3 regions of the Paenibacillus sp. FSL R5-0475 genome follow, and region 3 is predicted to be linked to each of the others. Evidence: riboswitches for the same ligand, from Rfam matches in the RefSeq annotation. Region 3 holds a riboswitch; each other region holds the start of a gene.
The links. A riboswitch is a leader RNA that binds a small molecule or an ion and turns the genes downstream of it on or off. The one in region 3 is predicted to bind cobalamin.

Region 1: linked by a shared signal. The riboswitch ahead of MKX41_RS27050 (anaerobic ribonucleoside triphosphate reductase) and the one ahead of MKX41_RS28505 (S-layer homology domain-containing protein) in region 3 are both predicted to bind cobalamin.
Region 2: linked by a shared signal. The riboswitch ahead of metE (5-methyltetrahydropteroyltriglutamate--homocysteine S-methyltransferase) and the one ahead of MKX41_RS28505 (S-layer homology domain-containing protein) in region 3 are both predicted to bind cobalamin.

The regions. Positions count from the first base shown of each region.
Region 1 covers NZ_JBBORK010000001.1:6,045,238-6,049,461, reverse strand. The annotation lists gene MKX41_RS27070 (hypothetical protein) at 1-124, opposite strand, end outside; gene MKX41_RS27065 (N-acetylmuramoyl-L-alanine amidase) at 218-661, opposite strand; tRNA gene MKX41_RS27060 (tRNA-Thr) at 626-697, opposite strand; gene MKX41_RS27055 (MTH1187 family thiamine-binding protein) at 793-1,101, opposite strand; cobalamin riboswitch at 1,476-1,710, shown strand; gene MKX41_RS27050 (anaerobic ribonucleoside triphosphate reductase) at 1,928-3,913, shown strand; gene nrdG (anaerobic ribonucleoside-triphosphate reductase activating protein) at 3,910-4,224, shown strand, end outside.
Region 2 covers NZ_JBBORK010000001.1:3,662,783-3,667,006, forward strand. The annotation lists gene metE (5-methyltetrahydropteroyltriglutamate--homocysteine S-methyltransferase) at 1-1,750, opposite strand, end outside; cobalamin riboswitch at 1,905-2,110, opposite strand; gene MKX41_RS16495 (undecaprenyl-diphosphate phosphatase) at 2,369-3,229, opposite strand; gene MKX41_RS16500 (DedA family protein) at 3,279-3,902, opposite strand; gene MKX41_RS16505 (ABC transporter permease) at 3,920-4,224, opposite strand, start outside.
Region 3 covers NZ_JBBORK010000001.1:6,375,969-6,380,192, reverse strand. The annotation lists gene MKX41_RS28505 (S-layer homology domain-containing protein) at 1-2,140, opposite strand, end outside; cobalamin riboswitch at 2,306-2,506, opposite strand; gene MKX41_RS28500 (hypothetical protein) at 2,598-3,176, opposite strand; gene MKX41_RS28495 (cellulase family glycosylhydrolase) at 3,396-4,224, shown strand, end outside.

The DNA of each region.
Region 1 (4,224 bases), 330 kb from region 3:
CCGTTCTTAAGTAAACATTATTTCTGTCCACATTTGTAATTACGCCTACGTGCTGTCTACCATCTTTAGTCAGAATCCGCACTCTTCTATTCATGTAGCGCAAGCAGCTGCAATAAGCATCCATCAGGAAACTCCCCCTCGCTCGTATTACTTTATTTTATGATGAGAGGTTACGCCGGTAACGGCCAGCAGCGCCCAAAACTTCCGGCTCGACAAATTAACTTTCCAGTTCACTTTGTAAGGTTAACTGTCTTACTTGCTCTTTCTTGCCGTTTACGAGTACTACCACTTTATTGTCATTGTTGCCCTGATTCGCTGTTTCCTTCTTTTTCAGCCCTAGGTACTTTGCAATCCCGATCACATGGCTATCAATGATTGCTTGGATAACCACATCTTTTTTGAGTTTGGCAGCGTCGGTTACCACATCCAAAAATAAATTCTCCGTGAGTACTGCAGGTATGTTGCTCTCACGCACCACGTGCAGGTTTTTTGCCTTTTGGCCCCGGTCGTTGGGGACTCCATTACAAGCGGAAAAGACACTCTTTCGGTAAAAGAATGGTAGAAGAATCAAAAAAGCGCGGCTCTTGAAATTCCAAGAATCCGCGCCACAAAAGGTTTTTTTGGATGCTGGTGAAGGGAATTGAACCCCCGGCCTACGCATTACGAGTGCGTTGCTCTACCCCTGAGCTACACCAGCTTAAGGCTGATTTTTCTGTCAAACAAAAAATATTATACAACTTTCAGCCAGAAACGCAAGCCTATTTCTCCCTATTTCCCTACTCTCCCAAACTGCTATTCCACCTGTAGTTTACGCTCCACAGACTCCAGCTTTCCACGGCTAGTGGAGGGTTTATCGCGGCGGTCGTCTATTTTAAGTGAGGTAGAGACACGCTCTGCACCTGCGGCAAAAGGAGACTCGTGCAGCGCTTCGACTGCAGCAAAAATACGCTGAAGAGGCCCTTCGATGATTGTACCCATGGATGTAAGCTCATAAGTAATCCCTTCTACCGTCTTCAGCACTCGCTGCATATCCGCAACATAGCTGCTAAGGCTCGTACTACCTGTTCCAATCGGAATAACGGTTACTTCAGCAATAGGCATGAGAATACCTCCTCGGAATTTTAAAGTATGTGTCTCCTTCTATTGTAACAACTCCACCGCTCTGCCACAAATGATCTCATCTTTATTATGCCCCTTCTTCTTTCCCCAAAATTCTCCGAAATATGACTTTCGCCACAAGTATTTTTTCTAACATGAATTCTAGGGTCATCTGCACTACATTTATGGACTCTTTGTGGCATCTTTTCGGACAATTTATGAATCATTTTTTATATGCCTGTGGATCAATTGTGGATTACTTATGGACAGCCTGTGGATCATTTGTGGAGTACTTTTGAAGAACCCGCTCCCCGCGCGGGTTTTCTAAAAAACTGTTTACAAACACAACATCTTGGGTTATTTTTATCTAACGACAACAAAATATAGTGGAGACAGGCGCTTTGATCCTTTATCGGAATTAGAGCTTAATAGGGAAGTACGGTGAAAATCCGCTGCGGTCCCGCCACTGTAACCGGATGCCCCTTACAAGCTTTTAGAAGCTTAAGATGGGCAGATCTCCTGGCAGAAGCCACTGAGGGGTAAGAGCCCCTTTGGGAAGGCGCTGAGAGGTCCTACGGAAGCCAGGAGACCTGCCTGTTTCGACGACACCAACTATGAGTGCCTGCGAGGAACAGGAACGGTGTCCGCATGCGGTCATCTTCTTAGAGGCCACTACAAATATCTGTGTGGATATTTACATAACGCATCGGGCATTTTCTGCCATCCTCGCTAGAGGATGCTTTTTTTATGAGATCAGAATGAATATACGGCCGCTTATGCGGCCCCACTTCTTAATGATAGGACGATAGACTGAGAGGAGAGCTATACAATGACGTTGTTGGAGAGACAATTTAACGGTACAACAAATGCACGAGAAGTTCTTTTAGAAGAGCTCATTGATTTAGGACGCGATATTATCGACAGCCGGGATTTGGACTTGCTGCGCGAGAATGCCAATTTGAACGGAGAGAGTTTCTCCGGTAAAATGAGCAAGTTCGGCAGTGAATATTCAAAATGGTACGCCCGCAACTTTACGATGCCACCGCAGCTAGTGCAAGCCATTGATGACAATGTCGTCTATGTGCATGATCTGGATCAATACGCAATCGGAACGACTAACTGCATTTTTATCCCGTTTGATAAGCTTCTCCGCGAAGGCTTCAACACCGGCAACGGCAGTGTTCGTCCTCCGAACTCCATAATGACAGCTATGTCACTGGTAGCAATTATTTTTCAATCCCAGCAAAATGCTCAATATGGCGGCGTATCCGCCAATAAGCTCGACTATGATCTAGCACCTTATGTAACCAAATCCTTCGCTAAGCTGTTCCGCAAGGGTCTGGATTATTTTGATGAGGGACAAGCTAATGATTCTTTGGGCGAGATTACAATGAGTCGGACCGATCTGGCGGAGTTATATCCAAAAGCGTTTCGTTTTGCACTAAAGGAAACCGAAATCGAAACCCTGCAAGCGGCTGAAAGTATGGTACATAATCTCAACACCATGTCCAGCCGATCCGGTGGGCAAATTCCGTTTACCAGCATCAATTATGGTACTTGTACTTCACCAGAAGGTCAGCTTGTGATCAGCTCTCTGCTAACAGCAACGATGAACGGACTTGGCAGCGGAGAAACACCTGTGTTCCCGATTCAAATCTTCAAATGCAAGCAAGGAGTCAATCAACAGCAAGGTGATCCTAACTATGAATTGTTCCTAAAAGCGGCGGAATGTTCTGCACGCAGACTATATCCGAACTTCGCTAATCTGGACGCTCCGCTCAACTTGCAGTATTATGATCCAAGTGATCCTGATACGGAATTTGCTACAATGGGCTGCCGCACCCGAGTGCTCGGTGACCGTTTTGGGCGTAATCATTGCTCCGGGAAGGGCAACCTTTCCTTTAATACACTGAATCTGGTTCGGCTCGGTCTGGCACACGGCACAGTAACAGGCCGACGTACCGTCGCAGATGAAGCTGGCTTCTATGAGGATCTAAACCACTATATGGATATTGCGCTGGAAGGACTTCTTCATCGGTTCCACATCCAAAGCGCGCAAAAAGCTAAAGCATCCGATTTCATGATGCGAGAAGGCGTCTGGGAAGGCGGCGAAAATCTCGCTCCTGAAGACTCTGTAGGCGAACTGCTGAAGCATGGTAGTCTGTCGCTTGGCTTCATCGGTATGGCGGAATGCATGAAAGCCATGTACGGCAAACACCATGGCGAGGATATGGAAGTCCATGCCAAGGCTGTGGCTATCGTGCGTCACATGCGGGAGTATTGCGACCTTAAAAGTGAGGAACTTAATCTCAACATTACCTTGTTCGCAACACCAGCGGAGGGCCTGTCCGGCAAATTCACCAAGATTGATCGCAAGGTACTGGGTTCTATTCCGGGCGTAACTGACCGTGAGTATTATACGAACTCTTTCCACATCCCTGTATACTACGATCTAGGTGCTGCTCAGAAGATCAGCTTGGAAGCTCCTTTCCATGAATACTGCAATGCCGGGGCTATTTCTTATGTCGAATTAAATGGCAATGCCCGCAGCAATCCATCTGCTTTTATCAAAATCATTAAATATGCACTAGAACAACAGGTCAGCTACTTCAGCATTAACCATCCGATTGACCGCTGCTCCAGCTGCGGATACGAAGGCGTAATTGGGACAAACTGTCCTTCCTGCAACGCACATGAGAATGACGTGCACATCCGTCGTTTGCGCAGAGTTACAGGTTATTTAACTGGCGACTATCAGACCCGCTTCAATGCCGCCAAACAAGCCGAAGTACGGGATCGCGTTAAGCATCTATGAATATTTGCGGATACTATCCGGAGTCGATTAACGAGGGAGAGGGCATGCGGGCCGTCCTCTTCATCAGCGGCTGCCGTCATCGTTGCCCGGGATGCTTTAATCCCGAGACATGGAACTTTAAATATGGAGAAGTCTTCACCTTAGAACGTCAATATGAAATCATTGCAGAAATCGCCGCTAACCCTTTGCTGGATGGTCTAACACTGGCAGGCGGCGATCCTTTTTTCTCGGCAGAAGAGGTACTTGGGTTCGTTCATGAGCTTCGCGCCGTGCTCCCTGGCTTCCCCATCTGGATTTACAGTGGTTATACG
Region 2 (4,224 bases), 2.7 Mb from region 3:
CAATTTGATTCGCTACTGCTTCCCGACTAAGATCATCACGTACGAAAGACCAATTGAGAATCGTAACAGGACCAGTCAACATGCCTTTAACAGGAAGGGAAGTTAACGACTGAGCATAGACGCTTTCTTTTACAGTCATAGGCTGGATAAAAGCTATATCCGCATAAATAACTGGTGGCTTAACGCAGCGTGATCCGTAGGATTGAACCCAGCCATTACTAGTAAATAAGTAACCATCCAACTTCTCCCCGAAAAACTCCACCATATCGGTTCTTTCGAACTCACCATGCACGAGTACATCCAGACCCAGCTTTTCTTGGAAAGTGATTGCATCTGCAATCTGCTCACGAACGAACCCGTCGTAACGCTCTTGATTCCATACGCCTTTACGCCATTTCAACCTTGCCTGGCGCACTTCTACAGTCTGTGGGAAGCTTCCGATTGTTGTCGTTGGCAGAAGTGGCAGCTGCCACTTCTGCTGCTGCACCTTCAGGCGCTCAGCAAAAGGTAGGCTACGTTGGTCTGGTAAATCTGTAAGTCCCAGAACTTGCTCAGCCACATCCTTACGACCGCGTTCAGGAAGTGCACGGAAGGCCGTAAGGGCTTCGCGACTGGCTGTCAACGCAGCAGCAGCTTCTGCTGTACCCTCTAAGGCTGCAGCAAGCAGGCCAAGCTCTCTAAGCTTCTCATCAGCAAAAGCTAAAGCAGCCTTAACGGTGGCCTTCAGCTTCACCTCACCCTGAACAGTAACCGGAACATGCAGCAAACTGCAAGAAGGCTGTATAATAAGACGATCAAGTGATACATGTACACTCAGCTTCTCGATTAGCTGCAGCTTAGCATCCAGATCTGAGCGCCAGATGTTGCGTCCGTCAATAATACCCGCTCCCAGCCACTTATCCTCAGGCCAGCCAAGACGTTCAATCGATGCCAGGTTCGTCCCGCCATCATGGACAAAATCAAGACCTAAACCTTGTACCGGAAGCTTGAACAGTGCCTCCAGCGGTTCAGCAGCTTCAAAGTAAGTCTGCAGAATAATATTTAATCCAGGCACGGATTCAGCAATTTCTGTGTAAATCGAGTTAAGTAAGGATAATTCTGATTCATTAATTCCTGTAACAATCGCTGGTTCATCAATTTGTACCCAGCTTACTCCTTCTTGCTTCAGTTCCTGCAACAGCTGAACGTAAACCGGAAGAAACCGAGCAGCAATCTTCGCAATATCCGCAGATGCAAAACCTTTTGACAACTTAAGGAATGTATAAAGGCCTAAAACCACAGGTTTACCCTCAATTCCCGCTTGGGACTTGGCAAAACGATAAGCAGCCAATGGTTTATTCTCGGTCAGACGCGGCGTTTGTGCACCGATCTCTGGAACGATGTAATGATAGTTCGTATTGAACCATTTAGTCATCTCGCAAGCGGTAGCCTCAGCATTTCCTCTAGCCATCGCAAAATAAAGATCAAGCCCAATGTCGCCACCATCATACGCATAACGTGGAGGTACGATCCCGAACATTACAGCTGTATCTAGCACATGATCGTAGAACGTAAAATCATTTACCGGAATTAAATCAATTCCTGCCTCCTGCTGAGTCTTCAAATGCTGAAGCTGAATTCCTGTCATTTCAGTACGGAACGCTTCCTCATTTATTTTTCCCGCCCAGAAGGCTTCCAACGTTTTCTTCCACTCGCGGTTTTTTCCGATTCTTGGATAGCCAAGATTGCTTACTTTTACTTTGTTCGTCACTTTGCAGCTCCCCTTCTCCATCTTCTTATTTTGGACTCGATATCACTTGCATTCCTTTAAAAAAGAGCGCCCTTCCCTAAAAAAGTCAAAGGGAAAGACGCCCATAATATACCTATGGTTAACGTCTAACACCTTCCTATCCTCCGTAGGTGAAGCAGTGCTGTTGAAACAGGCAGGTCTCCTGGCTAGCGGTGTCAGCATCCTTAGCAGTCTTCCCAGCAGTAGTAAATTGCCAGTGACATATGTTGCTATGGACTCTTCCGTTACAGTGGCGGGACCGCATCGGCTTCAAACCGAATTTCCCTATTAAGCCTACCGAATTACTAATTTCCGGCAAGCACCTGTCTCCGATATTGTCAAGCTAAAACGCCTTCGGTGTCCTTATACGGACGGTAGGCGTTTATGCGAGAATTATAAGAAAGTATTTCGTGATACTTATACTTTCTTATCATCCATAAGCTAAAACGCCTTCAGCGTCCTTTTAAGGACGGTAAGCGTTTATGCGAGAATTATAAGGATAAAGTGAGTGTCTTAAATCTGATGTCATCATACGTGAAAGCCCCCGTCATCTGCAATAGATTACGGGGGCTTTTGTTATATCGATTCCTTATAACGGATTTAGAAAAACACGAAATATACTACTGCAGCAAGTACTATGCGATATATAGCAAATGGTAAAAGCTTAATCCGATTGATCAATTTCAAGAAGAAACGCATCGATAATAGTGCAAATACAAAGGCACTGATAAAGCCTGCAATGAAGAACGGCAGGGCATCGATGGTGAAATATTGCCAGTTCTTCATCAGTGAGAGTAAACTGGCGCCTGCCATGATTGGAACAGCCATAATAAACGTGAAATCAGCAGCAGCGCGATGACTCATACCCAGAAGAACACCACCAGAAATCGTCGACCCGGAACGAGAAAATCCCGGCCACAAGGAGAAGCACTGGACCAGACCAACACCTAGCGCCTGCTTATATGTAATCTGATCGACACTCTCCGTTTGAATCTTCTTTGGTCCGAATAGATCCGCAATAATCATTAATACAGCACCGACTACTAGACCGATTAACACGGTGGATGTAGAGAATAAATGCTCGTCAATATAATCATTAAACAGAACCCCCAGCACGCCTGCTGGCACTAAACCTACAAGCACCTGTGTAAGCTTCAGGTGGCCGCCTTTTTCAAGCTGTGGTTGTTGCTCGGTTACAGGATCCAACTGCTTGCGGCTGAAGCGCTTTAAGCCCAGCAATTCAATGAACCTATTTCTAAAAATAACTACAACTGCTAATATTGACCCCAGCTGTATAACCACTTTGAACGTATTGGCCGTATATTGCCCAAATAACTCTGTCGATTTTAACCACATATCATCAACAATAATCATATGACCTGTGGAGGATACCGGAGCAAATTCAGTCAATCCTTCAACAATTCCCAAAATAATAGCTTTAATAATCGTTAATAGCTCCATTTGTTCTCCTCCTTTTAATCATAACTTTTATCTATATGTCCTTCTCGGCTCAACCTTCGGTGTTCATTTTCCGGCTGCGCTTGCGGAAGAACAAATACCCAAGGATCACTACTCCACCTGCAAGAAGCACGTACACTACGTTGGAGTACATATCCATATACATGGCGATGTCTTCCCAGGACTCACCCAATGCCGCACCAATAAGCACCAGCAATAGATTCCATCCCAGCGTACCAATCGTTGTGAAGATCATAAACACTCCAAATTTCATGCCCGACATCCCTGCAGGGATCGAAATCAAACTACGCACTAGTGGAACCATCCGACAAAATAATACGGTCCAATAGCCATATTTGTCAAACCAAGCGTCAGCCTTGTGGATGTCCTTTTTGCTAATCCGGAGTAGGCCGCCCCAGCGTTCAACGATCTTTTCCAATCGATTTACATCCAACAAACGACCGATATAATAGAGAATTACTGCACCCAGCAGTGAGCCAAAAGTAGCAGCAATAATTACACCAGGAATGGTCAAATTCGTTGTGGTTGTCATGAATCCGCCAAAAGGAAGGATCACTTCGGAAGGAATCGGTGGAAATATATTTTCAAAAGCGAGCATCAGGAAAATACCAAAGTAACCAAACTGCTCCATAAAATCTGTAATCCATGCTTGCATTTCGTAACCCCCATTATTCAGATCAAGTTCTTCTTCAAGTTGCGTAAATAACGGCTGCGAATAAAAAAGAAGTAAAGTCCCTGGACAACCAAATATCCCAATAACACCGCCCCGGTCTCCACAGCAATAGATAAGTAAAACAACCGCTGAAGCGCAATAAAGGCAAACACACTATGCAAAATGGCTATCCCAACCGGAACAAAAAACAACAACGACAATTGTATCGTTACAATTCGGTTTAGCTCTTGATCTGTAAGTCCCATTTTGGACAATGTAGAATATTGATGACGATCATGATCTAGATCTGTATACAGCCGGAAGT
Region 3 (4,224 bases):
ATACTGTGTCACCCGGTTGGAGCTCTATCTGTGCCGATGGAACAACGTATCCCTTATTGATCGTAAGCTTATCCACGGATAGGGTTACATATTGCTTCGATGGAGTGGTTCCACCACCGCCAACGTTGCCATTGCCACTACCGTTACCTTCGCCAGTACCACTTCCACCATCACCAGGTGTTTGTACTGCGCTGGAGGTGTACGCAATGTAATCAGTGAAGTGATTGGTTTTTACGATTAAATCATTTCCATTATCATATGCATACTCTGACTTGCCGCTTGCCAAACCTAAGGCGTCACTTGCAAATTTTTGAATCGCATGAGGTGTGCCGTCTTGAATATAGGCTACATCTTTTCCTTTAAGGTCCTTAAAGGTTAACGTAATAAAGTGACTGAATTCTACCTTTGCATTGCCACCCATGGAAAAAGCTTGGATAATGTTCTCCAGCTTCTTGTCCTGAGAAATAACCTGGTTCAGACTATCTTTTATTTCAGATTCTGTGCCTGTTAAAGGAGAGATCAATTCAATCGCAGAGGCATCCCCACTTGTAACTTTTGCACCCTTTGGAATGACTACAGATACGTCACCTTTGGTAGCCTCTATCTGAGGAAGATCGCTGTTACTAAGTAAACTGACACTAACCTTCGATTGTTGATCTTTAGGAATAACTACCGTTATTTCCTTGTTGCTGTCTCCAGAGCTGATCGGAATGATATAATCATGAGCATCATCTTTGATTACAACTTCCGGCTTATCACCCGAAGGTAACTCTATTTCTTTTTCTTTCGGATCTTCTGGTTGAACAGGTCCCGGCTTTTCGTCAGACATATCATATAGACGATTCTTATGATTGATCAGACGATCATAAGCAACCAGTGCATATGTACCTTGATCTGTTGCCATACCATTTACTGCTCCTGTTGGTCTACTCTTAAAGCCACCATCAGGTCCAGAGTTGGCTAATAACGCATCAATTAGGGATTTACCCTCTTTAACAAACCTTGGGTCACTGTGTGGATCTATGCCAATTGCTGTTAAAGCAACAATAGCTTGTGCGATGCTTTCGCTACTTGAATATCCACCTTGACTGTTTTGGTTATCTTTCAACCATGCGACTGCCCGATCCACAGCAGCTTTTACATTCGGATTATCATAATAAGGCGCAAGAGCTTGTACGGCCATTCCAGTCATATCGACTTCGGCCCGAGAACCAAAAAAAGCCCATCCACCATTGGTTATTTCTTTACTTAAAATGAGCTGAATCAGTTTTTCTCTTGTGGTTTGCTCTTTATCCCCTTCAACTACAGGAATATCGTAATTTCGAGTATCTAAGGCAATCAGAGCAAATATAGGAGCATTAATCCCTTGATTCTTAACCAATTGATAATCAGCGAGCGCAGTTCTCAGATCATATCCTGCAACATTCGTGATATCTTTTCCGATAGATGCAAGACCTAGAATCCCTCTGGAATTCTCTGTACTGAAATATGGGTGGAGTTTACCATTATTTGTTGCCAATAAACTTTCAACCATCTTAGTTACATTATTGTAGTAGAGATCATAATAACCACTTGGTACTTTGTAGTTCGCACGTGCTAGAGAAAGAATCGACCATTCTCCGCTACCTGTTCCAAATGAAGGATTCTTTACGGTGTTAACGATGTAGGCCAAGCTTTTATCTAACTGTTCTTTAGCAGTGATTTTATAAGTAACCTGATAGGTTACATTATCTGCTTTGTTTCCTGCGCCATCTATAGCTGTTACTGCGATTACGTTACTACCTGGGTTTAGAGATGCTTTGTACTCACCATTAGTAGCTGACAGAACGACTTGGTTCAGCTTTACTACTGGAATAATGTCTTTATAGACATTGTCTGTAACCACTACTTTGAAGCTCACATCTTTACTGGATACTTCCTGTTTATCTTGTATACCTTCTATTGAAATCGTAGGCTTCTCTGTATCTGGCTCTTGTACTAGCGCATTAATCTGCTCTACTAGAGCTTGATCAACCTCTGTTGTTACAACTGCACTATCGGCAATTGCTTCATTCGCATGAGCCGGGATTACGCTTGTAGAGAACGTCGTGATAAATACTGCTACAATAAGTAACCAAGCTAAAAACTTATTTTTCTTCATGTTTCCATAACCCTTCCCTTCTCTTCCTATGTTAAAAAACAGAATAAACTTTCATAGCACTACAAAAAAACCACTCAACATAACGTCAAGAGGTTTAAGATAGTGAACCGCAACAATAGCAGGCATATACTATATCAAACACCTCTCTATCGCTCGTAGAGTTTAACGGTGTATCAGAAACAGGCAGATATTCTGGCTCAAGTATCATCACCCTTGCTACCTTCCCAGTTTCCCAGTGGTACCTTGCAAGGACTCCTCTTTCACAGCGGCGGGACCGCGCGGGATTCACACCCGCTTTCCATTTAACCAATCTATGATTGTATTTCCGAAACATTCATAATTGGCACCTATTGCTAATATTAATTTTTCCATGCTTCATCATATCTAATATAGTTGCTTTTGTCATGCAATATTTGTTTTTTGTATAACGAGTAGTTAGCGATAATCCTATTGAATATCAAATCTTTTTAACCACAATATACTCTTTTTCTCTCAGCTCAAAACCCTCCTCCAGTGACAAAGAGGCCAAATCAAAGATTCGATCATACTTTTTATTACGTGGGAGCCCTTCTTCCTCAGCCCAGCATGTATAAAGCTCAAACTCGGCACCAGATACCCCATAATCTATCATAAGCCTAAATAACTCCCGACAACACTTGAGTGAGGCGTTATACGATCCCGGTAGAGTATCTTTTAGCTTAGGGGATACAGAGAAGCCGCCCCAATTCGGTGAAATCCGGTACACATACGGACTCCGAAAATGCTTGCGAATCTCATCGTTCCAATACCCAAGTTCCTCTATAAAAACTCCCGCTGCATCTTCTTCCGAGTCATATACAAGACAGTCCTCATCTCTTAAATGAGATAGATCTGCGATGTCATCCAAAGGAATTATGCCTTGCAGGCGCAGAGCCTCTCTTTGTTTCTTATACTCCGGGGAATTTTTCACTTCATTATATGTCTTTGCTGACGGTACACTGCCTCTTTCTCCTAATGGAAGCTCTGTAGCCGAGCCTATGTAATGAAATCTGCTCACTGGATTGCCCTCCATAACTTTGGAATCACTGCAAATCACTAATTCATATATGAATTTACCACAAATTAGTAAGGTACTCGTTGAAATTATTCTATGTTAGGGTATTTGGTAAGCGTTTACAACGAATTCATGGAGGTGTACGTATTCATCTAAGCACCAAAGTACTAAGGAAGGTCAGGTTTAAGCATCCTCAAAAATGATCTTACAAAGGAGAATTCAATGACTACTCGAATCCAGAAATCATTCTTATCATTGACCCTTGTCACCGCTCTTCTGCTCTCTTTGTTCTCATCCATTGCCGCCGCTGCCACTAAGGACGAGCAACAAGCTAAGGCAGCACCAAAGAGTAAGATCCAATCCTATGTAGACGATATGCAGCCCGGATGGAACCTTGGCAATACTCTAGATGCTACAGGTGAGGATGAAACCTCCTGGGGCAATCCGCGTGTGACCCAAGAACTGATTAAGAAAATCGCCGCACAAGGCTACAAAAGTATCCGTATTCCTATCACTTGGGATTCACACATAGGCGAAGCACCGAACTACACTATTGAAAAAGCTTACCTCGACCGTGTCGAAGAAGTTGTAGGCTGGGCGCTGGACGCCAAGTTATATGTAATGATTAACGTCCATCACGACTCCTGGTTATGGGTAAGTCATATGGAAGAGAAGCATGAGGAAACGCTGGCGCGTTATAATGCAGCATGGACTCAAATTGCGGACCGCTTCAAGGATAAATCCGATAAGCTGATGTTCGAAAGTATTAATGAACCTCGTTTCACAGATGGCGGAAGTAAGGATGAAGCGAAGATGGAACAGATGCTTGCAGAGCTCAACAATTCCTTCCATCAGATCGTTCGAAACTCAGGTGGAAAGAATGATGTCCGTCCGCTAGTGCTACCTTCATTAGAGACTTCTCCTACCCAACCTAGAATGGATCAGCTCTACAAGACGATTACAGCTCTTAACGATCCGAACATAATTGCGACCGTTCACTACTATGGCTTCTGGCCGTTCAGTGTGAATATCGCTGGTTACACCACGTTTG